Regions from separate parts of the Cellulomonas sp. H30R-01 genome, predicted to be linked through region 3. Evidence: riboswitches for the same ligand, from Rfam matches in the RefSeq annotation. Region 3 holds a riboswitch; each other region holds the start of a gene.
The links. Region 3 has a riboswitch for thiamine pyrophosphate ahead of GXP71_RS08845 (YkoF family thiamine/hydroxymethylpyrimidine-binding protein). Riboswitches for the same ligand answer to the same signal wherever they lie in the genome.
Positions count from the first base shown of each region.

Region 1: it holds a riboswitch for thiamine pyrophosphate, as region 3 does, so the genes downstream of both, GXP71_RS18020 (thiamine ABC transporter substrate binding subunit) here and GXP71_RS08845 (YkoF family thiamine/hydroxymethylpyrimidine-binding protein) in region 3, are expected to answer to the same signal.
Region 2: it holds a riboswitch for thiamine pyrophosphate, as region 3 does, so the genes downstream of both, thiM (hydroxyethylthiazole kinase) here and GXP71_RS08845 (YkoF family thiamine/hydroxymethylpyrimidine-binding protein) in region 3, are expected to answer to the same signal.

Region 1 covers NZ_CP048210.1:4,051,256-4,060,970, forward strand. Annotated here, with positions in the region: gene GXP71_RS17980 (Na+/H+ antiporter subunit A) at 1-814, shown strand, start outside; gene GXP71_RS17985 (Na(+)/H(+) antiporter subunit C) at 820-1,329, shown strand; gene GXP71_RS17990 (Na+/H+ antiporter subunit D) at 1,326-2,999, shown strand; gene GXP71_RS17995 (Na+/H+ antiporter subunit E) at 2,996-3,541, shown strand; gene GXP71_RS18000 (monovalent cation/H+ antiporter complex subunit F) at 3,538-3,945, shown strand; gene mnhG (monovalent cation/H(+) antiporter subunit G) at 3,942-4,364, shown strand; gene GXP71_RS18010 (NAD(P)/FAD-dependent oxidoreductase) at 4,420-5,925, shown strand; gene GXP71_RS18015 (DUF4235 domain-containing protein) at 6,017-6,289, opposite strand; TPP riboswitch at 6,381-6,510, shown strand; gene GXP71_RS18020 (thiamine ABC transporter substrate binding subunit) at 6,601-7,692, shown strand; gene GXP71_RS18025 (iron ABC transporter permease) at 7,698-9,446, shown strand; gene GXP71_RS18030 (ABC transporter ATP-binding protein) at 9,443-9,715, shown strand, end outside.
Region 2 covers NZ_CP048210.1:1,148,116-1,157,830, reverse strand. Annotated here, with positions in the region: gene argC (N-acetyl-gamma-glutamyl-phosphate reductase) at 1-806, opposite strand, end outside; gene GXP71_RS05095 (quinone oxidoreductase) at 889-1,872, shown strand; gene GXP71_RS05090 (DsbA family oxidoreductase) at 1,869-2,648, shown strand; gene GXP71_RS05085 (TrpB-like pyridoxal phosphate-dependent enzyme) at 2,696-4,006, shown strand; gene thiD (bifunctional hydroxymethylpyrimidine kinase/phosphomethylpyrimidine kinase) at 4,052-5,566, opposite strand; gene thiE (thiamine phosphate synthase) at 5,563-6,339, opposite strand; gene thiM (hydroxyethylthiazole kinase) at 6,336-7,202, opposite strand; TPP riboswitch at 7,196-7,308, opposite strand; gene GXP71_RS05065 (hypothetical protein) at 7,431-7,658, opposite strand; gene GXP71_RS05060 (ExeM/NucH family extracellular endonuclease) at 7,774-9,715, opposite strand, start outside.
Region 3 covers NZ_CP048210.1:1,984,844-1,994,558, reverse strand. Annotated here, with positions in the region: gene GXP71_RS08870 (VOC family protein) at 70-1,008, shown strand; gene GXP71_RS08865 (CYTH and CHAD domain-containing protein) at 1,080-2,639, opposite strand; gene GXP71_RS08860 (energy-coupling factor transporter transmembrane protein EcfT) at 2,752-3,561, opposite strand; gene GXP71_RS08855 (ABC transporter ATP-binding protein) at 3,558-5,231, opposite strand; gene GXP71_RS20545 (ECF transporter S component) at 5,228-5,965, opposite strand; gene GXP71_RS08845 (YkoF family thiamine/hydroxymethylpyrimidine-binding protein) at 5,962-6,720, opposite strand; TPP riboswitch at 6,856-6,975, opposite strand; gene GXP71_RS08840 (hypothetical protein) at 7,164-8,849, shown strand; gene GXP71_RS08835 (hypothetical protein) at 8,836-9,372, opposite strand; gene GXP71_RS08830 (metallophosphoesterase) at 9,365-9,715, shown strand, end outside.

The DNA of each region.
Region 1 (9,715 bases), 2.1 Mb from region 3:
CAACGTGACGCTCGTCGACATCCGCGCGTGGGACACCATGGGCGAGATCTCGGTGCTGCTGGTCGCGGCGACCGGCGTCGCGTCGCTCGTCTTCCTCTCGCGGCGCGGCGGGGCGATCTACCGCGCAGGCGACGCACCCGCGGACCGCGCGGTGTGGGGCGGCAACGAGGACCCGATGGCGGTCCTGCGCCGCCGCCGGGACGACCTGCCCGCCGAGGGCGGCTCCTCGTCGTCGCGGGACCGGCTGTGGCTCAGCGCGGGCAAGACGCTCGCGCCGCAGCGGCGGTCCGTCATCTTCGAGGTCGTCGTGCGGCTGCTGTTCCACACGATGCTCGTGTACTCGATCTACCTGCTGTTCTCCGGCCACAACGCGCCCGGCGGCGGCTTCGCCGCGGGGCTCGTCACGGGCATCGCGCTCATCGTGCGGTACCTCGCCGGTGGCCGGTACGAGCTCGGTGAGGCGGCACCCGTGCAGCCCGGTCTGCTGCTGGGCCTCGGGCTGTTCCTGTCCGCGGGCGTCGGGCTCGTCGCGCAGCTCGCGGGCGGGTCGGTCCTGCAGTCGTGGATCCTCGACATCCACCTGCCGGTCATCGGCGACATCCACCTCGTGACCAGCCTGTTCTTCGACATCGGGGTCTACCTGGTCGTCGTCGGGCTCGTGCTGGACATCCTGCGCAGCCTCGGCGCGGAGATCGACCGGCGTGCCGAGACGGGCGAGGACGACACGAGCGTCGGCTCCTCGCCCGACGAGCAGGCCACCGTGAGCGAGGCGGACCGGATCGTGGCGGCGCGGGCGGCGGGTGAGCAGCCGTGATCGACATGAGCCCGAACATCGTCCTGGTCGTCGCGATCGCCGCGCTGTTCACCGTCGGCGTCTACCTGCTGCTCGAGCGCTCGCTGAGCCGCGTCCTCATCGGCGTGATCCTGCTGGGCAACGGCGCGAACCTGCTGTTCCTCGTCGCGGGCGGTGCCGCGGGACGGCCGCCGATCGTCGGCGCGACGCCCGAGGGCCAGATGACCGACCCCCTGCCGCAGGCGATGGTCCTCACGGCGATCGTCATCACGCTCGGCCTGTCGGCGTTCCTGCTGGCCATGGCGTACCGGTCGTGGCAGCTGCACCGGCACGACGAGGTGCAGGACGACGTCGAGGACCGCCGCATCGCGCGCCTCGCCGCGATCGACGAACGCGCGACGACCGACGACGACACCGAGGGCACCGGCAGCTCGATCGACGAGGAAGCCGCGTCCATCCGCGACGAGACCGACGAGGGTGCGCCCGCCCGCCCGACCGGGGACCCGGCCCGCACCGCAGGAGAGGGGGAGCGATGACCGACTGGACCTGGCTCGTGCCGCTCCCCGTCGTCGTCCCGCTGTCCGCCGCCGGCCTCGCGCTCGCGCTGTACCGGCGCCCGACGCTCCAGCGCATCGTGAGCGTCGTCGCGCTCGTCATCGTCGTGATCGTCTCGGCCGCGCTCCTCGTGCTCGCGGACGACGGCCCGCTCGTCGTCGACGTCGGCGGCTGGGCCGCACCCGTCGGGATCGACCTCGTCGCCGACCGCCTGTCGGCGCTCATGCTCACGGTCTCCGCGACCGTCACCCTCTGCGTCCTGCTGTACTCGCTCGCCCAGGGTCAGGAGGACGACGAGGAGTCCGCGCCGATCTCGATCTTCCACCCGACGTACCTGGTGCTGACGGCGGGCGTCGCGAACGCGTTCCTCTCGGGCGACCTGTTCAACATCTACGTCGGCTTCGAGATCCTGCTCGCCGCGTCGTTCGTGCTGCTGACCCTCGGCGGCACGCGCGAGCGGATCCGCGCGGGCACGATCTACGTCGTCGTCGCGCTGCTCTCGTCGATCCTCTTCCTCGTCGCGCTCGCCTCGATCTACGCCGCGACGGGCACCGTGAACCTGGCCCAGCTCGCGATCCGGCTCCCGGAGATCGACCCCGGGGTGCGGCTCGTCCTGCAGGTGCTGCTGATCCTGGCGTTCGCCATCAAAGCGGCGGTCTTCCCGCTGTCCGCCTGGCTGCCGGACTCCTACCCGACCGCGCCCGCACCCGTCACCGCCGTGTTCGCCGGCCTGCTCACCAAGGTGGGCGTCTACGCGATCATCCGCACCCAGACGCTGCTGTTCCCCGAGGGTCGGCTCGACGACGCCCTCATGTGGGCCGCGCTCGCGACGATGGTCGTGGGCATCCTCGGCGCCGTCGCGCAGGACGACATCAAACGTCTGCTGTCGTTCACGCTGGTCAGCCACATCGGGTACATGGTGTTCGGCATCGCCCTGTCCACCGACGCCGGGTGGACCGCCGCGATCTACTACGTGGTGCACCACATCACCGTCCAGACCGCGCTGTTCCTCGTCGTGGGGCTCGTCGAACGTGCGGGCGGCTCGACGTCGCTGACCAAGCTGGGCGGTCTCGCCAAGCTCGCGCCCCTGCTGGCGATCCTGTTCTTCGTGCCCGCGATGAACCTGTCGGGCATCCCGCCGCTGTCCGGGTTCCTCGGCAAGCTCGGGCTGCTCGAGGCGGGCGTGCAGGTCGGCACACCGCTCGCGTACGTGCTCGTCGTCGGGTCCGTCGTGACGTCCCTGCTCACGCTGTACGCCCTGGTCAAGGCGTGGAACAAGGCGTTCTGGCAGGTGCCCGAGGAGGAGCGGCCGCCCGTCCGGCTGCCCTTCGGCATGGTCGGCCCCGCCGCCGCGCTCATCCTCTTCGGGCTCGGCCTGACGGTCGCCGCCGGCCCGCTCTACGCGTACACCCAGCGGGCCGCCGACGCGCTCACCACGCGCACGCCGTACGTCGAGGCCGTGCTGCCCGACGGGGAGCGCGGCAAAGGCGTCTCCGTCGAGGTGACCGAGGAGGCCGCGCACGGCGGCGAGGGCGGCGAGGTGGGCACGGATGCCGCCGACACGACCGGCAGCGCCGCCGACGTGCCCGGGACGACCGACCCCGCCGCCGACGCGGCCGTGCGCACCGACGTCGCGGAGGTGGGCGGATGAGCCTGCACCCGCGCCGGTCCCGGTGGCGCACCCAGTGGGCGACGGTCGTCTGGCTGACCGTCGTGTGGGTGCTGCTCTGGGGCGACCTGTCCGTCGGCAACGTCATCGCCGGTGCCGCCCTCGCGCTGCTCGTCACGACGGGCCTGCGCATGGCGCCGATCCAGTTCCAGGGCCGCGTGCGGCCGCGCGGGCTCGCCGTGCTCGTGGGCCGGTTCGTGCTCGACGTGGTCCGCGCGTCCGCCGAGGTCAGCGCGATCGCGCTGCGGCCCCGGTACACGCCGCGCGGCGCCGTCATCGGCGTGCAGCTGCGCAGCCACTCCGACCTGTACCTCACCCTCACGGCCGAGCTCTGCTCGCTCGTGCCGGGGTCGCTCGTCGTCGAGGCGCACCGCCTCACCGGGATGCTCTACCTGCATGTGCTCGACGTGCACGCGAGCGGCGGGATCGAGGCCGCGCGCCGCACCGTGCTCGAGCAGGAGGAGCGCGTGCTGCGTGCGTTCGCGTCCGACGAGGAGCTGCGCGCCGCGGGGGTGACCGCATGACCGCCATGACCGTCGTCGTCGTCGTCTGCAGCGTGCTGCTCGTGCTGGGCGCCGCGTTCGCGATCGTCCGGGCCGAGAAGGGCCCGTCGATGCTCGACCGGACCGTCGCGCTCGACGTGGTCGTCGCGACGATGATCGTCGGGGTCGCGCTCTACGCCGCCGCCAACCGTCGGGCCGACGTCGTGCCGATCCTGGTCGTGCTGTCCCTCGTGGGGTTCGTCGGCTCGGTGACGATCGCGCGGTTCGCCGCCGTCGAGCCCGAGGGCGAGGGTCGGGTCCGCACGCGTGAGGAGATCGCCGCCGAGGAGGCCGCCCGTGCCGCGGCCGAGCAGGAGGCGCTGGGCGAGCAGCCCGAGGACAAGGAGGAGCTGCACGGCGGCCAGGCGGAGGGGGAGGTCCGATGAACAGCTGGTGGGACACCGTCGCCGACGTCGCCTCGGTGATCTTCCTGCTCGGCGGCGCGCTGCTCGCGTTCGCGGCGGGCGTCGGCGCGCTGCGCTTCCCCGACCTGCTGGCGCGCATGCACGCCGCGACGAAGCCGCAGGTGCTCGGCCTGGTGCTGTGCCTCATCGGCCTCGCGCTGCGGCTGCGGTCCGGCGGTGCCGTGTGGGCGCTCGTCCTCGTCGCGCTGTTCCAGATGCTCACCGCGCCCGTCGCCGCGCACATGGTCGGCCGCGCCGGCTACCGCACCGGCAAGGTGCGCGGGGACCTGCTCGTGGTCGACGAGCTCACGGCCGACCTCGAGCGAGCGCGGTCGAGCAGCGACGCCGCCGAGGCGGACCGCGAGCGCCGGGCCGACAGCGACGACATCGGGCCGCTCTGAGGCACGCGCCCAGGTTCGCCCGCCGCGAGGACGCGCCGAGGAGTTGAATCGAGGCATGACGCACCACCGGGACGTCGTCGTCGTCGGGTCCGGCCCGAACGGGCTCGCCGCTGCCGTCACGCTCGCCCGCGCGGGCCTCGGCGTCCTGGTCCTCGAGGGCCGGCCCACCGTGGGCGGCGGTGCGCGCACGCTCGACCTCGGGCTGGCCGACGGGATGGTGCACGACCTGTGCTCGGCCGTGCACCCCATGGCGTGGGCGTCGCCCTTCTTCCGCTCGTTCGACCTGCGCGCGCGCGGCGTCGAGCTGCTGACGCCCGAGATCTCGTTCGCGCAGCCCCTGCCCGGCGGGCGAGCCGGCATCGCGTACCACGACCTCGACCGCACGGTGGAGCGCCTCGGCGTCGACGGGCCCGCGTGGCGGTCTCTCGTCGGGCCCCTCGCCGCGCACCCCGGGCACGTCGTGCGCGTCGCGCTCGGCGACAAGCGCAGCATCCCGCGCGGCCTCCTGCCGCACGGCGCCCCCGCCGCGGTGCACTTCGGCCTGCGCGTGCTGGAGCAGGGCACCCGCCTGTGGGACCGCCCCTTCATCGACGACGTCGCTCCCGCGCTGCTCACCGGCGTCGCCGCCCACACCATCACGGCTCTGCCGTCGCTCGCGGGGTCCGGGACGGCCCTGCTGCTCGCGGCGCTCGGCCACGCCGGTGCCGGCTGGGCGATCCCGCGCGGCGGCTCGGGCGCGATCGTGGCGGCGCTCGTCGACGACCTCGTCGAGCACGGCGGGGAGATCGTCACCGACCACCCCGTCCGCTCGTGCGACGACCTGCCGCCCGCGCACGCCTACCTGTTCGACACCTCACCTCGCACGCTCCTCGACGTCATGGGCGACCGCCTGCCGCCGCGCGCCCGCCGGCCGCTCGAACGGTTCCGGTACGGCAACGGCGCCGCGAAGGTCGACTTCGTGCTGTCCGAGCCCGTGCCGTGGACCGTGCCCGAGGTCGGCCGGGCCGGCACCGTGCACCTCGGCGGGACGCGCGCCGAGATGGTCGAGTCCGAGGGGGCTGTGCAGGCGGGCCGGCACGCGCGCCGGCCGATGACGCTGCTGAGCGACCCGACCGTCGTCGACGAGTCCCGCCGCGTCGGCGGCCTGCGGCCGCTGTGGACGTACGCGCACGTGCCCGCCGGGTCCGACGTCGACGTCACCGAGGCCGTGACCGCGCACGTCGAGCGGTACGCGCCCGGGTTCCGCGACGTCGTCGTCGCGTCGCGCTGCATCCCGGCCGCGCAGATGCACCACCACAACCAGAACTACGTCGGCGGCGACATCTCCGCGGGCGCCGCGACCATCACGCAGATGTTCGCCCGCCCCAGCGCGCGCCGGGACCCCTACGCCTCCGGGCGGGACGGGGTGTACCTGTGCTCGGCGTCGACCCCGCCCGGTCCGGGCGTGCACGGGCTGTCCGGCTGGTTCGCGGCGCGACGCGTCCTGCGCGAGGTCTTCAACACCGACCAGGTGCCGACCCTCGCCCCCGACCGCGCGACGGAGGCGTGGCCGGTCATCTAGGACGACGACCGCGTCGTCGACGACGTGGACGGCGAGGGACACGCACCGATCAGACGGCCACCGCCTCCAACACGTCGGCGCCGGACTCGGCTCAGTCGACCAGCTCGCGGCCCGTCTCCGTGCGGGCGGTGAACGCGGCGGTGCCGCGGGTCGCGAGCGCGCGGGCGACGCCGACGAGCGCGCCCGTGATCGCCGCGGCGGCGATGACCTCGCCGAGCCGGTAGTCGCCCTCGTCCTCGGGCTTCGGCGGCTTGTGACCGCGCGTCGCCTTCCACCCCTGGGCCACCACCTGCTGCGCGAGCCACGCGGCGACCAGCGCGCCGCCGATCCCGACGAGCTTCGCGACGGTCGACTGCTTGTCCATGCGGGGAGACCTCCGGGCGTCGGGGACGGGACCGGCGTCCACGCTAGCCGGGGACGGGTCGGACCGCTGGTCGGACGGGCGTAGGATCGCAGGCGAACGACAGGGGAGCGTCACGTCGCCGGCAGCCCCGCCGACGGCCAGGACGCTGAGAGTGCGGACCACCGCAGACCCTCGAACCTGATCCGGTTCACACCGGCGTAGGGAGTCGGGCTTCTCAGTCTCCGCAGTCGTCGTCGGCGCGCCCCTGCGAGGGTGCCGCCGTGCGACGGGTGCGGGGACCCCCTCCTGCTGACGAGGGAGGAGCACCACCGATGGCGAGCACGCCCCGCCGCACGTCCGTCCCCGTCCTGGCGCTGACCGCCGGGACCGTCCTCGCGCTCGCGCTCGCGGGCTGCTCCGCGATCGGCGGCGGCGACCCCGCGCCGTCCGCGTCCGGGGGGTCCGGCGGCACCGTCACCCTGGTCACGCACGACTCGTTCGGCCTGTCCGACGGCCTGCTGGAGTCCTTCGAGGAGGAGAGCGGCCTGACGGTCGAGGTCGTGCAGCCCGGCGACGCGGGCGCCCTGGTCAACCAGCTCGTCCTCACGAAGGACGCGCCGCTCGGCGACCTGGTGTTCGGCGTGGACAACACGTTCGCGTCGCGCGCGATCGACGAGGGAGTCGTCGAGCCGTACACGTCGTCCGCGCCCGCGGCGGAGGACGCCGCGCAGTACGCGGTCGACGGGTCCGAGGCGCTGACCGCGGTCGACTTCGGCGACGTGTGCCTCAACGTCGACCACGCGTGGTTCACCGAGCACGGCGTCGCGGAGCCCGCGTCGCTCGACGACCTGACGAAGCCCGAGTACAAGGATCTCCTCGTCGTCCCGAGCGCCGTCACGTCGTCGCCGGGGCTCGCCTTCCTGCTCGCGACCGTCGGCGCGAAGGGTGCGGACGGCTGGCAGGACTACTGGACGGCGCTCGTCGCGAACGGCCTCCAGGTGTCCGAGGGCTGGTCGGACGCCTACTACACGGACTTCAGCGGCGGCGGCGGCGACGGGCCGCGCCCGGTCGTGCTGTCGTACGCGTCGTCCCCGCCGTTCACGGTGCCGGACGGCGCCGACGAGCCGACGACGGGCGCGCTGCTCGACACGTGCTTCCGGCAGGTCGAGTACGCGGGCGTCCTCACGAACGCGGAGAACCCCGAGGGCGCGCGGCAGCTGCTCGACTTCCTGCTCTCCGACGAGGTCCAGGCCGACATCCCGGGGTCGATGTACATGTACCCGGTGAGCACGGCCGTCGACCTGCCCGAGGAGTGGGCCCGCTGGGCCCCGCTCGCCGACGCGCCCTTCGAGGTCGCACCCGCCGACGTCGACGCGCACCGCGAGGAGTGGCTCGCGGCGTGGTCGGAGATCGTCGCGGGCTGACCCCGATGACGACGACGCTCGCCCGACCCGACGCCCCCGCGGCGCCGGGCGGGCGGGCGCGCGCGTCGGCGGGGACGGTCGCGTTCTGGACCGCGGCCGTCGTGGTCCCGCTGCTGTTCCTCGGGCTGTTCTTCGCGTGGCCCGTCGTCGTGATGGTCGCGCGCGGGTTCGTCGTCGACGGCGCGCTCGACCTCTCAGGCTTCGCGGACGTGTTCTCCCGCCCGCGCACCTGGCGGATCGTCGGGCTGACGCTCGCCCAGGCGTCGGTCGCGACCATCGTGTCGGTGCTGCTCGGGGTGCCCGGCGCGTTCGTGCTGTACCGGCGGACGTTCCGCGGGCGGGCAGCCGTGCGCGCGCTGGTCACGGTGCCGTTCGTGCTGCCGACGGTCGTCGTCGGCGTGGCGTTCCGGTCGCTGCTGGTCGACGGCGGGCCGCTCGGGTTCCTGCGGCTCGACGGGACCTTCGCGGCCGTCGTCGCCGCGCTCGTGTTCTTCAACTACGCCGTCGTCGTGCGGGCCGTCGGCGGGCTGTGGGAACGGCTCGACCCGCGCGCCGAGCAGGCCGCGCGTGCGCTCGGCGCGTCGCCGTGGCGCGCGTTCCGGACCGTCACGCTGCCCGCCCTCACGCCCGCGGTCGCGTCGGCTGCGTCGCTCGTCTTCCTGTTCTCCGCGACGGCGTTCGGCACCGTGCTCGTCCTGGGCGGCCTGCGGTTCGGGACCATCGAGACCGAGATCTGGATCCAGACGACGCAGTTCCTCGACCTGCGCGCCGCCGCCGTGCTGTCGGTCGTGCAGCTCGTGGTCGTCGCCGGGGCGCTGCTCGTCGCCGGGCGCACGCGGGCCCGGCGGGAGCGTGCGCTCGACCTCGGCGCCCCGACCGCGACCGTCCGCGCCCTGACGCTCCGGCGGCCCCCCGGGGTCCCGCGCGGCGACGGGCACGCGCTCGACCTCGCCGCCGCCGCGCTGACGGGCGTCGTCGTCGTGCTGCTCGCGCTCCCGCTCGTCAACCTCGTCCTGCGCTCGTTGCGCACCGCCGACGGGTGGGGCGTCGACCACTACGTCGCGCTGGCCGCGCCCGCCGACACGCTCGGGGTGAGCCCGCTGCACGCCGCGGTGACGTCGCTGCGCGTCGCGCTCGACGCGACCACGATCGCGCTGGTCGTGGGCGGTCTCGTCGCGCTGGTCGTGTCGCGGCGCCCGCGTCGCGCGGTCGGCCGCCGGGCCGTCGCCGGGCTCGACGCGGTGTTCATGCTGCCGCTCGGCGTCTCGGCCGTGACCGTCGGCTTCGGCTTCCTGCTGTCGATGCACCAGCCGTTCGGGCTCGACGTCGACCTGCGGACCTCGCCCGTGCTCGTGCCGATCGCGCAGGCCGTCGTCGCCGTGCCGCTCGTCGTGCGGACCGTCCTGCCCGTGCTGCGCGCGATCGACCCGCGTCTGCGGGAGGCCGCCGCGACGCTCGGCGCCGCACCCGGCCGCGTCCTCGCGAGCGTCGACCTGCCCGTCGCCGCGCGCGCCCTCGGCCTGGCCGTCGGCTTCGCGTTCGCCGCGTCGCTCGGCGAGTTCGGCGCGACCTCGTTCCTCGCCCGCCCCGACCGGCCCACGCTGCCCGTCGTGATCTTCCGGCTCATCGGCCGGCCGGGTGCGGACTCCTACGGCACGGCGCTCGCCGCGTCCGTCGTGCTCGCGGTGCTCACCGCGGGCATCGTCGCCGCCTGCGAACGGCTGCGGGCCGGCAACCCCGGAGGTGACTGGTGAGCGGACTGCGCGTGCAGGACGTCGTCGTGCGGTACCCCGCCGGGCGGCGCGGCTGGACGACCGCCGTCGACGGCGTCTCCCTCGACGTCGGCGCCGGCGAGGTCGTCGCGCTGCTCGGACCGTCGGGCTGCGGCAAGTCGTCGCTGCTGCGCGCCGTCGCCGGGCTCGAGCCGCTCGCGGGCGGGTCCGTCGCGTTCGACGGGAAGCCGGTCGACGGCCTGCCCGTGCACCGACGCGGCTTCGGCCTGATGTTCCAGGACGGCCAGCTC
Region 2 (9,715 bases), 840 kb from region 3:
GCGCGCACGGCCGCCGGGTCGGTGCCCTCGGCGATCCGGGCGGTCGCGGTCGCGAGGATGCCGCGGGACATCGGCACGAGCGTCGGCGTGAACGAGATCGTCACGTCGGGCGCGCCCGCGGCCTGGAGGTTCTGGGCGATCTCCGGGATGTGCCGGTGCGTGCCGCCGACGGCGTACGGCTGCGCGGCGCCGAGCGCCTCGCTCGCGAGGAGGTGCGTCTTGAGGGTCCGGCCGGCGCCGGAGTAGCCGACGGCGAGGACCGCGACGACGTCGACGGGCTCGATCACGCCCGCGGCGACGCCGGGCTGGAGGCCGAGGGTGACCGCGGTGACGTTGCAGCCGGGGACGGCGACGCGGCGGGCGTCGGCGAGCGCGGCGCGCTGGGCGGAGGCCGCCTGCTCGCCGGCGTGCAGCAGCTCGGGCAGACCGTAGGGCCAGGTCCCGGCGTGCGCGCTGCCGTAGTACGTCTCCCACGCGACGGGGTCCACGAGGCGGTGGTCCGCACCGAGGTCCACGACGATCGCGCCGTCGCCGCGCTCCGCGAGCTCGGCGGCGACCGCGCCGCTGGCGCCGTGCGGGAGCGCGAGCACCACCACGTCGTGCCCGGCGAGCGCGTCGACCTCTGTCGGCTCGAGGACCCGGTCGGCGAGCGAGCGCAGATGCGGGTGGATGCTGCCGAGGGTCGCGCCCGCGTTGGAGTGGGCGGTGAGACCACCGATGCGGGCCTCGGGGTGCGCGAGGAGCACCCGGAGCATCTCGCCCCCGGCGTACCCGCTGGCCCCGGCGACCGCCACGCTGAACGTCATGTGCATGAACATACACGCCTCTGCACGAAGATACGTGCGCGATCCAGGGATGACGCGCCGGGGCGGCCGCGTTGCGCCAGACGTGCGCGCCATCCTCGCCACCGCCGCGGGCGGTCCCGACGTCCTCGAGCTCCGTGACGTGCCCGACCCCGAGCCCGGTCCCGACCAGGTGCTCGTGCGGGTCGCCGCCGCGGGTGTGAACTTCATCGACACCTACCGGCGCAGCGGCGTGTACCGCGTGCCGTACCCGCACGTCGTGGGGGCCGAGGGGGCCGGCGAGGTCGTCGCCGTCGGGGCCGACGTCACGCTGGTCGCGCCCGGTGACCGCGTGGCCTGGGCCGCGTCGCCCGGCGCGTACGCCGAGCTCGCGCTCGTCGCCGAGCGGGACGTGCTCGTCGTCCCCGAGGGAGTCGACGACCAGGTCGCCGCCGCGCTCCCCCTGCAGGGCATGACCGCGCACTACCTCGTCACGTCGTCGTTCCCCGTCGCGGTCGGCCACGACGTGCTCGTGCACGCCGCCGCGGGCGGGGTCGGGCTGCTGCTCACCCAGCTCGCCGCGCAGCGCGGCGCGCGCGTCGTCGCGACCGTCGGGACCGCCGAGAAGGAGGCGCTCGCGCGCGAGGCCGGCGCCGCCGAGGTCATCCGCTACCGCGAGCTCGACGACCTCACGACCGAGCTGCCCGCGCTCGTGCGCGACCTCACGGGCGGGCGCGGCGTGCACGCCGTCTACGACTCCGTGGGCAAGGACACCTTCGACGCGTCCCTCGCGTCGCTGGCCCGACGCGGCACGCTCGTCCTGTTCGGCGCGTCGTCGGGCCCGGTGCCGCCGTTCGACCCGCAGCGCCTCAACTCCGGCGGCTCCCTGTTCCTCACCCGTCCGACGCTCGGCGACCACACCGCGACGCGCGACGAGCTCGAGTGGCGTGCGCGCGAGCTCTTCGACGCCGTCCGGGCGGGCACGCTCGACGTGCGGGTCGGCGCCACGTTCCCCCTGGCCGACGCGGCCGACGCCCACCGCGCGCTCGAGTCGCGCTCCACCACCGGAAAGGTCCTGATCCTCCCGTGACCACCCTCCCCGCCCTCGACCACGTCGACGGGTCCGTCGTCGGCCCGCGCGCGCTCCACGTCGAGGTCTGGTCCGACATCGCGTGCCCGTGGTGCTTCATCGGCAAGCGCCGGTTCGCCTCCGCGCTCGCCGAGTTCCCGCACCGCGCGCACGTGCGCGTCACGTGGCGCTCCTACGAGCTCTCCCCCGACACGCCCACCGGGCCGGGCCGTCCGGAGATCGACGCGCTCGTCGAGCACAAGGGCATGCCCGCCGACCGCGTGCGCGAGATGTTCGCGCACGTGACGGCCGTGGCCGCGGGCGAGGGCCTCGCGTACGACTTCGACCGCGCGCTCGCGTTCAACACGTTCGACGCGCACCGGCTCGTGCACGTCGCCGCCGAGGTCGGCGGGGCGCCGCTCGCGGACGCGCTCGTCGAGACGCTCTTCTCCGCGCACTTCGAGCACGGACGCGACCTGGGCGACCCGGCGACGCTCGTCGAGCTCGCCGCTGCCGCGGGCTTCGCCGCGGCGGGGCTGTCCGGCGACGACGTCCGGGAGGTGCTCGACGGCGAGCGCGCCGCCGACGCCGTGCGGGCCGACGAGGCGCAGGCGCGGCTGCTCGGCGTCACGGGCGTGCCGTTCTTCGTCGTCGACCGACGCATCGCCGTGTCCGGCGCGCAGCCCGCTGCGGTCTTCACGCAGCTGCTCGAGGCGGGATGGCGCGAGGCCAACCCGCTGACCGTCCTCGGGGACGCCGACGCGGCCGCGTGCACGGACGACTCCTGCGCGATCTGAGCGTCGTTCCGGCGCGGGGCGCCGTCGTCGCAGCCTAGGGTCACGCCATGACCACCACGCCCGACGACGTGCGCCCCGCCCCCCGGACCGACCCCCTCGGGGTCGTCGTCCCCTCGTCCGTGCCGACCCACTGGTACAACCTCGCGGCCGACCTGCCCGAGCCGTGCCCGCCCGCGCTGCACCCGGGCACGCGCGAGCCGCTCACGCCCGACGACCTCGCCCCGCTGTTCCCGATGGCGCTCATCGCGCAGGAGGTGACGACGGAACGCTGGGTCGAGATCCCGCAGACCGTCCGCGAGCTGTACGCGCTGTGGCGGCCGTCACCCCTGGTCCGGGCCGTGCGGCTCGAGCGTGCGCTCGGCACGCCCGCACGGATCTACTACAAGTACGAGGGCGTCAGCCCGGTCGGGTCGCACAAGCCGAACACGGCCGTCGCGCAGGCGTACTACAACGCGGTCGAGGGCATCACGAAGCTCACGACCGAGACCGGTGCCGGCCAGTGGGGCGCGTCGCTGTCGATGGCGTGCTCCCTGCTCGGGCTCGAGTGCGAGGTGTGGCAGGTGCGCGCGTCGTACGACGCCAAGCCCTACCGCCGCATGCAGATGGAGACGTACGGCGGCGTGTGCCACCCGTCGCCGTCCGACCTGACGGAGGCCGGTCGCGCGATGCTCGCGGCGGACCCCGACACCACCGGGTCGCTCGGCATGGCGATCAGCGAGGCGGTCGAGGCCGCCGCGACGAACCCCGCCGCGCACTACGCGCTCGGCTCCGTGCTCAACCACGTGCTGCTGCACCAGTCCGTCATCGGGCAGGAGGCCCTCGCGCAGCTCGACGAGATCGGCGAAACCGCCGACGTCGTCTTCGGCTGCGCGGGCGGCGGCTCCAACCTGGGCGGGCTCGCGTTCCCGTTCCTCGGCCGCAACCTGCGCGACGGTGCGACCACCCGCGTCGTCGCGTGCGAGCCCGCCGCGTGCCCGTCGATGACGCAGGGCGAGTACCGGTACGACTTCGGCGACGTCGCCGGGCTCACGCCGCTGCTCAAGATGCACACGCTCGGCAAGGACTTCGTGCCGCCGCCCATCCACGCCGGCGGCCTGCGCTACCACGGCATGGCGCCGATGGTGTCGCACGCCTACGAGCTCGGGCTGCTGTCCGCGATCGCCGTCGAGCAGGAGGACGCGTTCGCCGCCGGCGTCGAGTTCGCGCGCGCCGAGGGGATCATCCCCGCGCCCGAGTCGACGCACGCCGTCGCAGGGGCCCTCGCGTACGCGCGCGCAGCGACCGAGGCGGAGACGATCGTCATCGGTCTGTCCGGCAACGGGATCCTCGACCTGCCCGCGTACCACCAGTACGTCTGACGCCGGTGCGCGGTCCGGGCCACACGCCCGGGCCGCGCACCCGCGTCACCGGGCCACGAGCGCGGCGGCCGGCCGCTGCCGCTCCGGCGCGAGGACCGCGACCTGCCCGAAGAACGCCACCTCGTGGCGGCACGACGCCTCGAACGCGGCGACCATCCGCTCGCGCGTGACCGGGTCCACGTGCTGCGCGGCGGCATCGGCCAGCCGGCACGCGTGCGCGGCGTGGTCCGTGAACGACGCGCTGCCGTACGTCGCGACCCAGTCGCGGTACGGGTGGCCCGGGCCGGCGTCCGCCCGTGCGAGGAGCGCGACCCCCACCTCCGCGTACACCCAGTAGCACGGCAGGACGGCCGCGACGACCTCCGCGTACGACCCGTGCGCCGCGACGGCCGCCAGGTGGTCGACGTACGCGCGCGTGACCGCCGACGGTGGTGTCGACGGGCGCACGGCCGCCCGCGCCAGGTAGGTCTCGTGCAGGCTGCGCTCGACCGCGAGGCACGAGTGCGCGCCACGGGCGAAGAACTCCTGGCCGTCCGCCGTCGGGGCGAGCGCCGACGCGCGCGCGAGCACGCGCGAGTACGCCGTGAGGTAGAGCGCGTCCTGGTGGAGCTGCTCGGCGAACGCCTCGAACGGCAGCGAGCCGTCCGCGAGACCCCGCACGAGCGGTTGCTCGAGGGACGCCGCGCAGGCCGCCGCGAGCGCGCCCGCGACCTCGTCGGTGAAGGGCGGCAGGCCGAGCTGCGGCGCGTGGTGGAAGTGGTCGACGGGCCCGTGGCCCGAGCCGACCCGCAGCGCCTCGCCCGCGGCGATCGCACCGCCCAGCCAGCGCTTGGCGTCCCGGGCCGCCGACGCCCAGTCGGGCCGCCGGGGGCGCAGGGCGGCGAGCGCGGCCGAGAGCGAGCACCCTGTGCCGTGCGTGCTGGTGGTCGCGACACGCTCACCCGGCAGCTCGACGACACGCGTGCCGTCCACGAGCGCGTCGGGGCTCGCGGTGCCGGGCAGATGGCCGCCCTTCACCAGCACGGTGACGGCCGCGGTGCGCGACACCCGAGCCGCCTGCCGCAGCGCGTCCGGCCAGGTGGGCGCGACCGGCTCGTCCGCGAGGACCGCGAGCTCGGGCAGGTTGGGCGTCACCACGTCGGCGTGCGCGAGCAGCCGACGGACGGCGGCGACGGCGTCGTCGTCGAGCAGCCGGTCGCCGCTCGTCGCGACCATCACCGGGTCGAGCACGACGAACGGCGTCCGGTGGCGCGCCAGCCAGTCCTCGACCTCGTCGGCCACGGCCGCCGTCGCGAGCATGCCGATCTTCACCGCGTCGACCGTCACGTCGTCGGACACCGCGTCGAGCTGCGCGCGCAGGAACGCGACGTCCGGCACCAGGACCTCCCGCACGCCGTGCGTGTTCTGCGCGACGAGCGCCGTGACGACCGCCATGCCGTAGGCGCCGTGCGCGGCGAACGCCTTGAGGTCCGCCTGGATCCCGGCTCCTCCGGTCGGGTCGGTCCCCGCGACCGACAGGACCCGCGGGCGCGACCCCGCCGCCGGGCCGTGCCCGGTCATCGCGCAGCCCCCGCCCGCACCGTGACGGCGGCCGTCCCGGCCGGACGCGCGGCGCCGGCACGCGTGAGCGTGTCCGCGGCACGGGCGGGCGCTGCGTCGACGTCCGACGCGCTCCGCCCGACCGCCGTCGTCCACGCCGCGACGAGGTCGGCCGCGGCGCGCGCGGGGTCCGGCGCCGCGCAGACGGCCGACACGACCGCGAGCCCGTGCGCACCGGTCTCGCGCACGGCCACGACGTCCGCGACGCCGAGGCCGCCGATCGCGACGACCGGCAGCGGACTGCGGTGGACCGCCGCCCGCAGGCCGTCGAACCCCAGCGGCGGGCCTGCGTCCGGCTTCGTCGGCGTCCCCCGCACGGGACCCGCGCCGACGTAGTCGACGACCGCGGGGTCGACCTCCGCGAGGTGCTCGGCGGTCGCCGCGGACACGCCGACGAGCGCGTCCTGGCCGAGGAGCCGCCGGGCGTCGACGACGTCGAGATCACCCTGGCCCACGTGCACCCCGGCGACCGTGCAGCCGCGCGAGCGCGCGACGAGCGCGACGTCGACCCGGTCGTCGACGACCACCAGGGCTCCCGTGCCGTCGACCGCGTGCGCGACGTCGACGGTGAGCGCCACGAGGTCGCGGACCGGCGCTCGCTTGGCGCGCACCTGCAGGACGCGGACACCCGCGTCGACGGCGGCCCGGGCGACGTCGGCGGGTCGACGCGCGGCGGCCGCGCAGGTGTCCGCGTCGACCACGAGGTACGGGCCGTCGGGCAGCACGCGGCTCATGCGGGCACCGCCGCGCGCTCGACCGTCGCCGCCGACACGACGCGCGCCGCGAGGTCGTCGGGTGCGACCGAGGCGAGGTGGTCGACGAGCGCGACCTGGAACGACGCGGGCCCCGCGGCAGCCACCGCGGCGCGCTCGGCGGCGACGCCCAGCAGCGTCGTCGCCCCGACCGCGGCGACGAGCGGCTCGGTGACCGCGGCGAACGCGGCCGTCAGGCCGCCGAGCGCGCACCCGGCGCCCGTGATCCGGGTCAGGAGCGGATGCCCGACGGCGAGCCGCACCTCGTGCTCGCCGTCCGTGACGAGGTCGACCGGGCCGGACACGGCGACGACCGTCCCGTGCCGTGCCGCGAGACCGGTCGCCGCCTCGCGCGCGGTGTCGACGCCGTCGCGCGCGTCGACACCGCGGCCCGCGGAGAGCCGTCCCGCGAGCGCGCGCACCTCGCTCGCGTTGCCGCGCACCACGGCGGGGCGCTCGGCCACCAGCCGCGCCGCGAGGCGGGTGCGCACCGACAGGACGCCCACGGCGACCGGGTCGAGCACCCACGGCGTGCGCGCACCCACGGCCGTCGCGACCGTCGGTTCGACGCACGCGCGCAGGTCCGGGTCGAGCGTGCCCAGGTTGACGAGGACGGCGCCCGCGACGCCCGCGAGCTCCTCCGCCTCACCGGGCACGGCCGCCATCGCGGGGGACGCCCCGACCGCGAGGAGGGTGCTCGCGACGAGGTTCGTGGTCACCTCGTTCGTCAGGCACTGGACGAGCGGCGTGGCCGCACGGACCGCGGCGAGCGCCTCGCCGGCGGCGTCGGCGAGCGCGAGCGCGTCACCGTGCGGATCGGTGGACGGGTGGTGGGCAGACGTCATCGCGACGACATCCCTTCGCTAGTACGAACTAGATCAGGTTCGGCGGGTGTGATCTCAGCCCCTGGTCCGCCCGGTCGGGCGGTGCGGGGCACCCCGTGTCAGTGCGCTCAGGCTAGCCACGACGCCGACGACCCGTCGGCCCACCGCTCACCAGGTGGACCGACGGGTCGTCGGAGGTCGTGCGAACAGCTCGTGCGGACGGGTCGTGCGCACGGTCGTGCGGACCGGCTACCGGACGGTGCCCCAGGTGGTGCCGCTGCCCGACACGGGGTTGCGGTGCTCGAACCAGACGACGCGGTCGTCGGGGTCGACCCAGCCTGCGACCGCGGGCACCGCGAGAGGGTCGGGAGCCCAGACGCCGCCGGGCGTGTGCCGCAGCTCGGGCGGCTCCCACGGCTGCGGTCCGTGCGTGGCGAGCGGCAGGGGGCGTCGGTCGGTGCGCGACGGATCGGCCATGGGTCCAGCGTGCTCCCGAGGACGGCCCGGGCACAGAGGACGAAAGGCCCGAATGCGACGAAGGCCCGGCCGCCGCCCCTCGCGGGGCGGACGGCCGGGCCTCCGGCGGGCCACGTCAGCGCGTGACGCGCACCGTCACCGGGTCGCTCGTGCTGGGTGCGACGTCCGGGTCGCTGGGCACGAAGGTCGCGGTGTACGTGTGCGTGCCGACGCTCGCGTCGTGCGGCACACGGCCGACCGCGACGCCGAGGACGACGTCGTGCCGGCTCACCACGGTCGCGCCCTCACGGATCTCGACCTTCCCGGACGGGATCCGCAGGTTCTCCTGGACGACGCCCGCGACGAGCAGCGTCGGCAGGAGCGAGCCCTGCTTCTGCGTCGTGCGGGTCGCGTCCAGGCCGGTGTGCGTCTTCACCTGCGTGACCGTGACGGTCACCGGCGCGGACTGCGACGGCGCGACGTCGGCCGTGCCGGCGAACCGGGCGACGACCTGGTAGGTCCCGGCGGGCGTGCTCGCGGGCAGCGTGAACGTCGCCGAGCCCTTCTTCGACAGCGTCTCGGAGCCGAGGACGGTGTCGCCGGCGACAAACTCGACCGTCGCACCCGCCACCGACGCGTCGGACGTGACGGTCGCGGTGAGCTTGACCTTCGACTTGCCGACCACCTGCGTCGTCGGCTTGGCGGTGAGGGTCGTCGTGGACGACGCCCGGCCCTCCTCGACCGTGAGCGGCAGCGTCACCGTGGTGCCGCTGGGGCTCGCGACCAGCGTGAGGACGTGCTCGCCGGCCGGGGTGCTCTCCGGGACGGTCACCGCGACCGTCGCCGCGCCGTTCGTCACCGTCGCCGTGCCGATCGACTGGCCGTCGACGCGCACGTCGAGCGACGTGTTGAGCGGCGAGCCGAGGCTCGTCAGGTCGAGCCCGGTCACGTCGAACGCGAGCTGGCCGCCCGCCTCGACGCTCGTGGGCACGTCGGCCAGACCCACGGCCTGCCGCGCGAAGTCCGGCGACAGGTTCGGGTGCGCCTGCAGGTAGGCGATCCACGCGTCCCGGTCGATGAGACCCGAGTCCGCCGTGTCGGCCCCGTCCTCGAACACCCGGAAGTTGTCGCCGCCCTGCGCGAGGAACGAGAACGTGCCGATGCGGTACTCGCCCGCCGGGTCGAGCGGCTCGCCGTTCACGGTCACCGAGGTGATGTGCGAGCCGAGCGGCGCGTCGGGGTCGTACGTGTAGGTGACGTTCGACGACAGGCCGAGCTGCAGGTACGGACGGCTCGGGACGGTGCCGTCGCGGTTGGTCTGCCACTGCTGCTCGAGCATCGTCTTCACCTGGTCGCCCGTGAGGGTCGTGGTCCAGAGGTTGTTGACGAACGGCAGCACCGCGTTGGCCTCGGCGTAGGTGATGACGCCGTCGGGCGCGGAGAACAGCTCGTTGCGCATGCCGCCCGGGTTGACGACTCCGATGTCGGCGCCACCGCGCTCGGGTGACGCCAGCGTGTCGAGCAGCGAGTCCGCCACCAGGCCGCCGAGCGTCGACTCCTTCGACCGGTCGTCACGGCCGGTGCTGGGCAGCGGGCCCGAGCCGACGTAGACGCCGTTGACGTAGGAGCCGCCCGAGTACGCGGTCGTGATGTCCGCGGTCACCGAGCCGACGGGCTGGTTGCCCACGACGGCCGCGTACGCGAGCGCGTCGGTGACGATCTGGTTGACCGCCGCGACGCGCGGGAACGTGCTGATGAGCGTCGCGTCGGCGTCCGTCGTGCGCGCCACGTTCGTCTGCGTGTGCGCCGTGACCTCGTCGGTCGTCGGGTCGTACGTCAGCACGACCTTGCCGATGAAATCGCCGTACGAGCCGGTCTGGACGATCGGCCGGGTACGGTCCGCGTCGCCGGGGACGGGGCCCTCCCACGCGTACTGCTTGTGGGTGTGGCCGGTGAAGATCGCGTCGACCGCGGCCGACGTGTCCTCGACGATCGCCGCGAAGGCGCCGCCCGCGGCGACCTCCTCCTCGAGCGTCGCCCCGTCGGGCGTGCCGGCACCGGCCCCCTCGTGGTACTCG
Region 3 (9,715 bases):
GTGCGTTCCGGGAACAAAGTTGAAACATCAACTATTGTACGGAGGAGAGAGCCCACCCAGGAGGTCCGCATGTCCACCGCTCCCGTCCCCGGCCAGGGTGCCGCCGTCCGCAGCGTCGCCCGCGCCCCGCACGACTCCATCGCCGCCGGCACCGGCATGGACGCCGTGACGCTGCTCGTCGGCGACCTCGACCGCCAGCTCCGGTTCTACCGCGACGCGATCGGCCTCGACGTGCTGCCCGACCCCGGCGAGCGGTTCGGCGACACGCGACCCGACGTCGTGACCCTGGGCCGCGGCACCACGCCGCTCGTGGTCCTGCGGCACACCCCCGACCTCCCGCCCGCGCAGCGCGGCGCGGCCGGCCTCTTCCACACCGCGCTCCTGTTCGACGACCGTGCGGGCCTCGCCGCGACGCTCGCGTCCGTCGCGCAGCGCGCCCCCGAGACCTACGTCGGCTCCGCCGACCACCTCGTCTCGCTCGCCTTCTACCTCACCGACCCCGAGGGCAACGGCGTCGAGCTCTACTGGGACCGCAGCCGCGACCAGTGGCAGCACGACGCCGACGGGCGGGTCGTGATGGACTCCCTGCGGCTCGACCCGAACGGCTTCGTCCGCGACCACCTCGCGCAGGACCTCGACCGGCGGCCCGAGGGCGACGCGGTCGTCGGGCACGTGCACCTGCAGGTCGGCGACGTGGCGTCCGCCCGCGCGTTCTACGTCGACGCGCTCGGCTTCGACGTCACCGCCGAGTGGCACGGCGCGCTCTTCGTGTCCGCCGGCGGGTACCACCACCACCTGGCGATGAACACGTGGAACAGCGCCGGTGCCGGTCCGCGGGCGTCCGCGCTCGGTCTCGGCGAGGTGCGGATCGTCGTGCCCACCGCCGACGACCTCGGCGCGCTCGCGGACCGCGTCGCGTTCGCCGGGACGCGTCCCGGCGACGACGGCGCGACGCTGCTGTTCCAGGACCCGTGGCGCAACGTCGTGCGGGTGAGCGCCGCGGCCTGACGTCCCGCTCTGGTCCGCGCGGGCGGCTGCCCCGACGAGCGGTCGCCCGCGCGGCCGTCCGCGGAGCGCGCTCAGGTCGTCCAGGTCCGGTGCTTCGGCGCCAGCGCCCGACGGATCGCCCGCAGGGCGTCGCGCTCGGCGGACTCCGCCGCCGCCTGCTCCAGGGCGTGCAGCCGCCCGAAGGTGAACGCGTTGTCGCCGTCGAGGTGCGCCTGCACGCCGAGCCGGCGCAGCGTCTCGCGCCGCACCACGGTGTCCTGCTGGCGGCCCAGCACGTCCTGGACGTCGTGCGCGCGTGACGCGCTGCGCCGTGCCGGTCGCCCGACCACCAGGGCCGCGGTCGTGGCCGCGTACCGCGCCCGGCGGGCGGCCTTGCGGACCTCGTGCCGTGCCGCGTCGCGTGCGTCGCCCGCCGCCCGCTCGGCCTCCTCCGCGCGCCGCTCGAGCGCGCGCCACGTGCGTGCCACGCCCCGGGGGAGCACGTCCTCGGCGTCGTCGTCGGCGCGCGGTCCCCGCGGCAGCGCCGTCGCCCACGCGTCGAGCGTGGCGAGCAGGCGCAGGTGCTCCGGCGAGTCGAGCAGCGCGACGGCGCGCGCGAGGGCCGCGTCGCGGGCCGCGGACCGGTCGTCGACGACACGGCGCTCGACGGGCCCGAGCACGAGCTCGACGGGCTCGTCGACGAGGCGCCCGACGAGCGCGGTCTGCTCCACGTGCGGGTCCCGTGCCGCGCCGAGCACCCGCCCCACCTCCTGGAGCTCGTCGCGCACGGGCTCGGTCAGGGCCCGGTCGACGACGGGCCGGAAGACGCCGAGCGTCGCGCGCAGCCGGCGCACCGCGACGCGTGCGTCGTGCACGGCCTCGTCGTCGCCGAGCCGCACCCCCGTCTCGGCGGCGAGCAGCCGCTCGACGTCGCGCGCCACCCACGCCCGGACGACCTCGGCCGCCGTCGTGTCCCCGGGCTCCCGCGACGCAGGCACCGGGACCGCGCCGCCGAGCGACCGCTGGAGCTTCGACGCCGCACGGGGAGCACCGCCGGCCTCGGCCAGTGCCGCCGCGGCCGCGGCGAGCAGCGCGTCGTCTCCCGCGACGAGCTCGACCTCCCACTCGCGCCAGCGTGTGAGCCCGCCGGCGTCGGCCGCGGCTCTCGTGCCGCTGTCGCCCGGCGCGTCCGGGCCGGGCGTGCGTGGTGCGCGGGCCTCGACGACGTCGTCCGCGACCTCTGCCAGCACCGTGCCGTCCTCGCCGAGGAGCAGCGTGGCCGTGCGCGTCGTCACGAGCTCGACCACGGGCACCGGGTCGGCGTCGCGCAGCCGGGACCGGACCAGGGCGACCAGCTCGTCGGGCGGGTTGGCGGGCGCGCCGTCCGCGCGGTGCTCCGTGCGCCGACGCCCGTCCGACCCGTCGCCGGCGAGCGGCACCTTGAGGTGCCAGCCGTCGTCGTGGCCGCCGGTGCGGCGTCGCAACGACACCCCGGCACGGGCGAGGTCGAGGCGGGGGGAGTCCCAGTAGGTCGCCACGAGGCGCTGCGGCTCCCGACGGTCGACGCGCGCGACGCCCGGCAGCGGGGCCAGGGAGGGCATCGGGGTGTCGGGAGCGACCTCGAACGCGGTCTCGACCTCGTCGTGCGCCATGTGCCGAGCCTCGCACCCGCCTCTCGGCCCCGCCCGACGAGCCGAGCGCGTCGACGGACCGCGTCGGCCGCGCGCGGCCCACCGCGTCGACGGACCGCGCCGACCGACCGCGTCAGCCCACCGTCGACCACGTCTGCAGCACCCCGGTCCGCCACGACGCGAGGAGGACCACGCCCACCGCACCCAGGACCACCACGGCGAGCACGAGGTCGCGGCGGTCGAGCGGCACCGGCCGCGCCACCGTCCGCGGGCCGGCGCCGAGCCCGCGCTGCTCGAGGGAGATCGCGAGCCGTTCGCCCTGCCGGAGCGACACGACGAGCACGGTGAACGCGGCCCGGGCCAGCGAGGCGGGGTCGGACGGCAGGCGCGCGCCGGGGCGACGCTCGGGCTCGCGCACGGCCTGCGCGCGGCGCACCGTCTCCCACCGTCCCGGCAGCTCCTCCAGCACCCGGTAGCCCGCGAGCACCGCGAACGTCGCCCGCGGCCCCAGGCGTGCGTGCTGGTGCAGGCTCGTCATGAGGCGCCCCGCGTCGGTCGTGAGCGTGAAGGCCACCGACAGCAGCCCCACGAGCAGCGTGCGCAGCGCGAGCGCGCCGCCGACGGCCAGACCCGTCGTCGTCACGTCGAGGGCCCCGACGTGCGCGAGCACGGCGCCCGGCCGCGTGACCGCGTTGACCGCGAGCAGCGACAGCGCGAACGGTGTGAAGAGCGCGAGCGCGCGCAGCACCGTCCGCGCGCCGAGGCGACCCGCGAGCGTCGTCGCGGGGAGCGCGAGGAGGAGCAGGACCGCCGGGGTCCACGGGTCGACCGGCACGAGCAGCACGAGCGCGACGGCGGACGACACCGCGAGCTTCACGGTCGGGTTCCGCCGGTGCAGCACCGAGTCGTGCGGGAGCGCGCGGCCGAGCACGGCCGGGCTCACGGCACACCGGCCGGGTGCCCGGACGGTGTGCCCCCGACGCCCGCCGCGAGCACCGACCGGCGCCCGTGCGGGCGCCGAGGCTCCTCCCCACCGGACGCCGCCGCCGCGGCCGACCGCAGCGCGCCGAGCACGGTCCGGACCCGTCGGCCCGTGGCGAGGGCAGCGGCGACGACGGGCGGCAGGACGAGCCCGGCCGTGCCGAGCAGGCGGGCGTCGGCGAGCACGTCGTCCGTCGTGCCGCGACCGGCGACGTGACCCGCACGCAGGACGACGACGTCGTCGGCGAGCTCGGCGACGAGGCGCAGGTCGTGCGTCACGACGACGACGCCGCGCCCCTCGTCGGCGAGCCCGCGCAGCGCGTCGCCGCAGGCCAGCGTCGTGCGCCGGTCCTGCCCGAACGTCGGCTCGTCGGCGAGCAGCACGTCGTGCCCGCACACGGCCGCGGCGGCGAGCGACAGGCGTCGCTGCTGGCCTCCGGACAGCCGGAAGGGGTCGTGGTCGGCCAGTCCGTCGAGCGCGTACCGGCCGAGCGCGGCCGCCACCAGCGCGTCGACGTCGGCGCGCCGTGCGCGACGGGGTCCCCATGCGACCTCGTCGCGCACGGTGCGCGCGAGCAGCTGGTGCTCGGGCCGCTGGAAGACCGACCCGACGGTCCCGCCGTGCACGCCGCCCGCCGCCGGCAGCAGCCCGGCGAGAGCGAGCAGCAGCGTGCTCTTGCCCGACCCGTTGGGGCCGACGACCGCGGTGACCCGCCCCGCCCGCACGTCGAGGTCGACGCCGTGCAGGACGTCGCGCCCGTCACGACGCACGCGCACGCCGCGCGCCCGCAGCACGACGTGCGCCGCCGGTGCCCCCGGGGGCGCGACTCCGCCCGTCCGTCGCGGGTCGCGGCCGGTGAGGTCGTCGAGCGACCCGACCCCCGCCGCGCGCAGCTCGGCACGCAGGGGCAGCGCGAGCCCGAGGTCGGCGAGGCGGGACGCCTGCGCGACGAGGACCCCGGCGGTCGGACCGTCCGCCGCGACGCGCCCGGCCGCGTCGAGGACGACGGTCCGCCCCGGCAGGACGCCCAGCTCGTCGAGGCGGTGCTCGACGAGCACGCTCGCGCGGTGCGACGTCCGGGTCGCCGCGACCGCGGCCGCGACACCGCGGGCGGCCGCCGGGTCGAGCAGCGCGGTCGGCTCGTCGAGGAGCAGCACGTCCGGCCCGGTGGCGAGCGTCGCGGCGAGCCCCACGCGCTGCCCCTCGCCGCCCGACAGCTCCGCGGTGCGCCGGTCGACGAGGTGCGCGGCACCGACCGCACGGAGCGCGGCCTCGACCCGTGGCGGGATCTCCGCGGCCGGCACCGCGCGGTTCTCCAGCCCGAACGCGACCTCGTCGCGGACGGTCGGCAGCACGAGCTGGTCGGCCGGGTCCTGCGTGAGGTAGCCGGTCGAGGGCGGCACGTGGTCCGCGGGCAGCTGCACGCCCGCGACCCGGACCGCGCCCGCCACGTCGGCGTCGACCACACGGGGCACGACACCGGCGAGCACGCGCAGCAGCGTGCTCTTGCCCCCGCCCGAGCCGCCGAGCAGCAGCACGTGCTCGCCCGCGCGGACCTCGAGGTCGACGCCGTCGAGCACCGCGCGCGGCGCGTCGGGGTAGCGGACGGTGAGCCCGCGTGCCCGGATCACCGGGCGCCGGTCCGTTCGTCCACCGGGACCTCCGCGTCGTCCGGTCCTGCCGGGTCGTCCGGTCCGGCCGGCTCGACGGGCGCGTCCGGTCCGGTCCGCTCGACGGGCCCGTCCGGTCCGGCCGGTGCCACCGGCGTCGCCGTCGCCGTCCGGCCACGCCGCGCGCGGCCGAGCGCCGTGTTGTCGAGCACCCCGGTCCGCGCGAGCGCGTCGCCGATCACGCGCGCGAGCAGCCCGCACAGCACGAGCCCGCTCACGACCTGCAGCCCGAGCCGCCACGCGAACCAGTCCTGCCCGAGCCACCCGAACCGCACGACCCCGAGCGCGGTGCTCGCGAGCCCCGCGAGGACCCCGGACAGCGCGAAGACGCCCCACCCGTAGCGGCGGTACCGGGTGAGCGCGAACGCCGCCTCGGCACCCGCGCCCTGCACGAGACCGACGACGAGCAGCGTCGGTCCGACGGGCGACGCGAGGAACGCCACCTCGACGAACGCGGCGACCAGCTCGACGACGATCCCGACCCCGGGCTTGCGCACGACGTAGACCGCGAGCGGGGCCGCGACCATCCACCCGCCGATGAGCACGTGCTGGGCGAGGTCGCCGAAGGGCCCCATCGCGAGCTGGAGCGCGCCCCACGCCTGCACCAGCGCCCAGTAGAGGAACCCGAAGACGACGGCGAGGACGGCCAGCAGGACGAGCTCGGCGAGCGTGACGCGCGCGCGTGCGGCGCTCATCGGTCCACCCCGGCCACGTCGGCGTCCGTCACGGCGGTCGCCGCGCGGGCGGTCGCGCCGGCCGACGAGGCGGCGGTCGCCACGTCGCTCGTCGCGCCGGCCGCCGCCCCGCCCGCGGCACCGTCCGCCCACGACGGCGAGTGCAGCGTGATCGTGACGTGCGCGACGACGTGCCGCACGTGCCGGGCGGCGGCGAGCCACGCGTCCGCGACGGCGCCGAGGACGTCGGCGAGGTCGCCGTCGAGCCGCGTGACGAAGTGCGACGCGGACACCGTGGCACGGGCGCGCGCGACGGCGATCGCCTGCTCGATCGCCCGCATGTGGTCGCCGGGGTGCCCGGGCCTGCCGTCGTCGAGCGGGTAGAGCGCCCAGTGCGCGGCGGCCCGCAGACCCGTGGGCGGCAGGTCGGGCGGTGCGACGGCCGACAGCACGACGTCGTCGGGCAGCGCGCACGCGACCTCGCCCGGGCAGCCCCGCGACAGCTGGACGTGCGCGGCGACGTGCGTGCCGTCGCGGCCCGCCGCGGTGAGCACGTCGTGGACGTAGCGGACGACGTCGTGCTCGGTGCCGCGCACGAGTGTCGACACGTCGTCGGTGGTCACGGTGACGCGGTCGCGGTCGGCGTGCGCGAGCGCGTCGAGGATCACGCGCACGGCGTCGCCGGACGCGGGGTGCAGGGAGAAGCGGGCGCCGACGCCGAGCTCGGCGGCGGTCGCGACCGCGCGTCGGTCGGGGGCGGTGACGGGGGTGCTCATGGTGGTCCTCCGGTGCGGTGGCGGACCCCCGGCGAGCAGCACGGGGCCGCGCGACGGCGCACGACCGACGACCGTCCGGGTGGCGCGACGAGGCGTCGCGTCGAGCCCGACGGACGCCGGTCGCCGACGCGGCCGTCGGCGACGAGTGCCCTGCTCCCTACGCTGGTGCGAACCAGGTCAGGTTCCACGGGTCTGCGGGTGGGACGTGGTGTCCGGCCGCACTCTCAGCGCTCCTGCGCTCCCCGGGGGCTTCTGTCGCCGCCGACCGTAGCGCTCGTGCGCGGCCGCCCGGAAGCCCGGTCCGCCCGCTGGTCGTCGCGCGGTCGGCCGGTGCGCGGACGGCCGCGCCGGTCCGCCCGGCGACCGCCGTCCGCGGACTCTCCCGAGGGGCGGACGCTCGAGCCGCCCCCGTACAGTGGGGCGCCGACCGTCGAGGGAGGACCGTGCCGATCCGTCAGCCGCGCCAGCCGATCCGCCGGCAGACCCGCCGGCCCGTCCACCACCGGACCGCCGCGCTCGTCGCCGCCGCCGCGTGCCTCGGGCTCGGCGCCTGCACGGCCGACGACGGCCGGCCGGACCCCACGACGAGCGCGAGCGCGACCCCGTCGCCGTCGGCGTCCCCGCTCGCCGCGGAGGCGGTCCAGCCGACGCTCCCCGCGACCGTGCTGCCCGCGGCGTCGGCGGAGACGGCCGCGCTCGAGGTGGTCCGGACGCTCGTCGCGCGCGCACCCGTCGTCGTCCTCGCGGACGCCGCCGACCCGGCCGCGCAGGACGCCGCGATCCGGGAGGGCGCGCGGCTCGGGGCGCCCGTGCTGCTCGGTGGTCCGGGCGTGCCGCCCGACGTCCTCGCGGCCGAGCTCGAGCGTCTCGGCACGCGCTGGGCCGTGGCGGTCGGGGCGACCGCACCGGTCCCTGACGGCGTGACGGTCGTCCGGGCGGACGGCGCGTCACCCGCGCCCGCGACCTCGCCCTCCGCCGACGCGACGCCGACCGCCGCGAGCCCGTCGGCGTCGCGCGGCACGCGCGCGAGCGCGTCGCCGAGCGGGACGGGCACGGGGGCGTTGCCGCGGACCGCGCCGCCGGCACCCGTCGAGTCGACGGTCCTGCTCACGGGCGTGACCGGCGCACTGCCGGTCGCGGTCGCGAACGCCGCGGTCATGGGCGTCGAGGCCCTCGACGTCCCCGGGGGCGACCCGCGCGCGCTCGCGGGCACGGTCCAGGCGTTGGCGCAGCGCCGGCCGGCGCACGTCGTCGCGCTCGGGGACGGGTTCGGGGCACCCGACCGCCTCGCGGCACGCGTCGCGACGGCCTCGACCGGCGTGGAGCTGCCGGGCGGCGGCCAGCTGGTCTTCCCGGCGGTGCCGGGGCAGCCCGGCAAGCGGTACGTCGCGCTGTACGGGACGCCCGGGACGGCGGCGCTCGGGGTGCTCGGCGAGCAGGACGTGCCCGCGACGGTCGCGCGTGCGCAGGGTCAGGCCGACGCGTACCGCCCGCTGACGGGGGACGCGGTGGTGCCGGCGGTCGAGGTCATCGCGACGATCGCGTCGGCCGGGCCGGGACCGGACGGCAACTACTCGCAGGAGCGGTCCGTCGAGGAGCTGCGCCCGCTGGTCGAGGCCGCGGGAGCCGCCGGCCAGCTCGTGATCCTCGACCTGCAGCCGGGGCGGACCGACTTCGTCACGCAGGCGCAGCTCTACACCGAGCTCCTCGCGCTGCCGTACGTCGGGCTCGCGCTCGACCCGGAGTGGCGGCTCGCGCCCGACCAGGTGCACCTGCGCCAGATCGGGTCGGTCGGGGTCGCGGAGGTCAACGCGGTCAGCGCGTGGCTCGCGGGCCTGACGCGCGAGCGCGTGCTCCCGCAGAAGATGTTCGTCCTGCACCAGTTCAGCCTGCGGATGATCAGCGGCCGGGAGGGCCTGGACACCTCGCACGACGAGCTCGCGACGGTCATCCACGTCGACGGCCAGGGCTCGCAGCCCGCCAAGGCGGGCACGTGGGCGACCCTGCGCAACGGTGCCCCCGCGGTGCACTGGGGGTGGAAGAACTTCGTCGACGAGGACAAGCCGATGCTCGACCCCGCACAGACCTACGCCGTGCAGCCCGTGCCGGACCTCGTCACGTACCAGTGACGTCGGGTGCCGGGTCGGCGACCGGCGCGGTCGCGGCCAGGTGCCCGTCGAGGCCGCGCTCGCCGAGCCGCATGACGCGCGCGTGCGACGCCGTGAAGACACGGCCCAGCAGGGGAGCGGTCGCGTTCATCCACGCCCGCGTCGTGCGCACGTCCCACACGACGCCGATCCGCGTGCGGTCGGGTGCGAGCGCCTCGAGCACGACGTCGCCGTGCCCCTCGAGGTCGCCCGACGCGCGCACGAGCACGCGACGCTGCGGCTGCGCGGACTCGACGACCAGACCGACCCGCAGCGCGTAGCCGAGCGGCGTCCGGAACAGCAGCGTCGCGGAGCTCCCGACGAGCCCGTCGACGGGCCGCACGTCGCGCGTGCGCAGGTGGGGCCACCACACGGGCCAGGTGAGGGCGGGGTCGGCGAGCACGTCCCAGCACCGCGCGAGCGGGGCGCCCACGCGCCAGTCGGACGTCAGGACGTAGCCGCGACGACGCACCCGGCCGAGTCTAGGCTCGGGTGCGATGAGCACCGCACCCGACGAGACGCCGGACGGCACGGGTGCGCGCAGCTCGTGGTGGCGCGGCCTGCGCCGCCCCTCCCCGCGCACGTGGCGGCGGCTCGCGGTCGTCGTCGCGGGTGCGTTCGTCGCGCTCGTGGTGGGGGTCACCACCGCGTCGGTCGAGCTGAGCCTCGGCCCGCACGAGGCGCGCTACGACGTGACGACCGACGACACGGTGACGATCGACCTCGGACCCGTGGGCACGCTGCAGATCGACTCGCCGCTGCCTCTCACTCTTGGCGTGCGCGTCACGGTGCAGGAGATCCCGGCCGCGGTCACCGAGCTCGACCAGGCGACGACGCTCCAGGCGCTC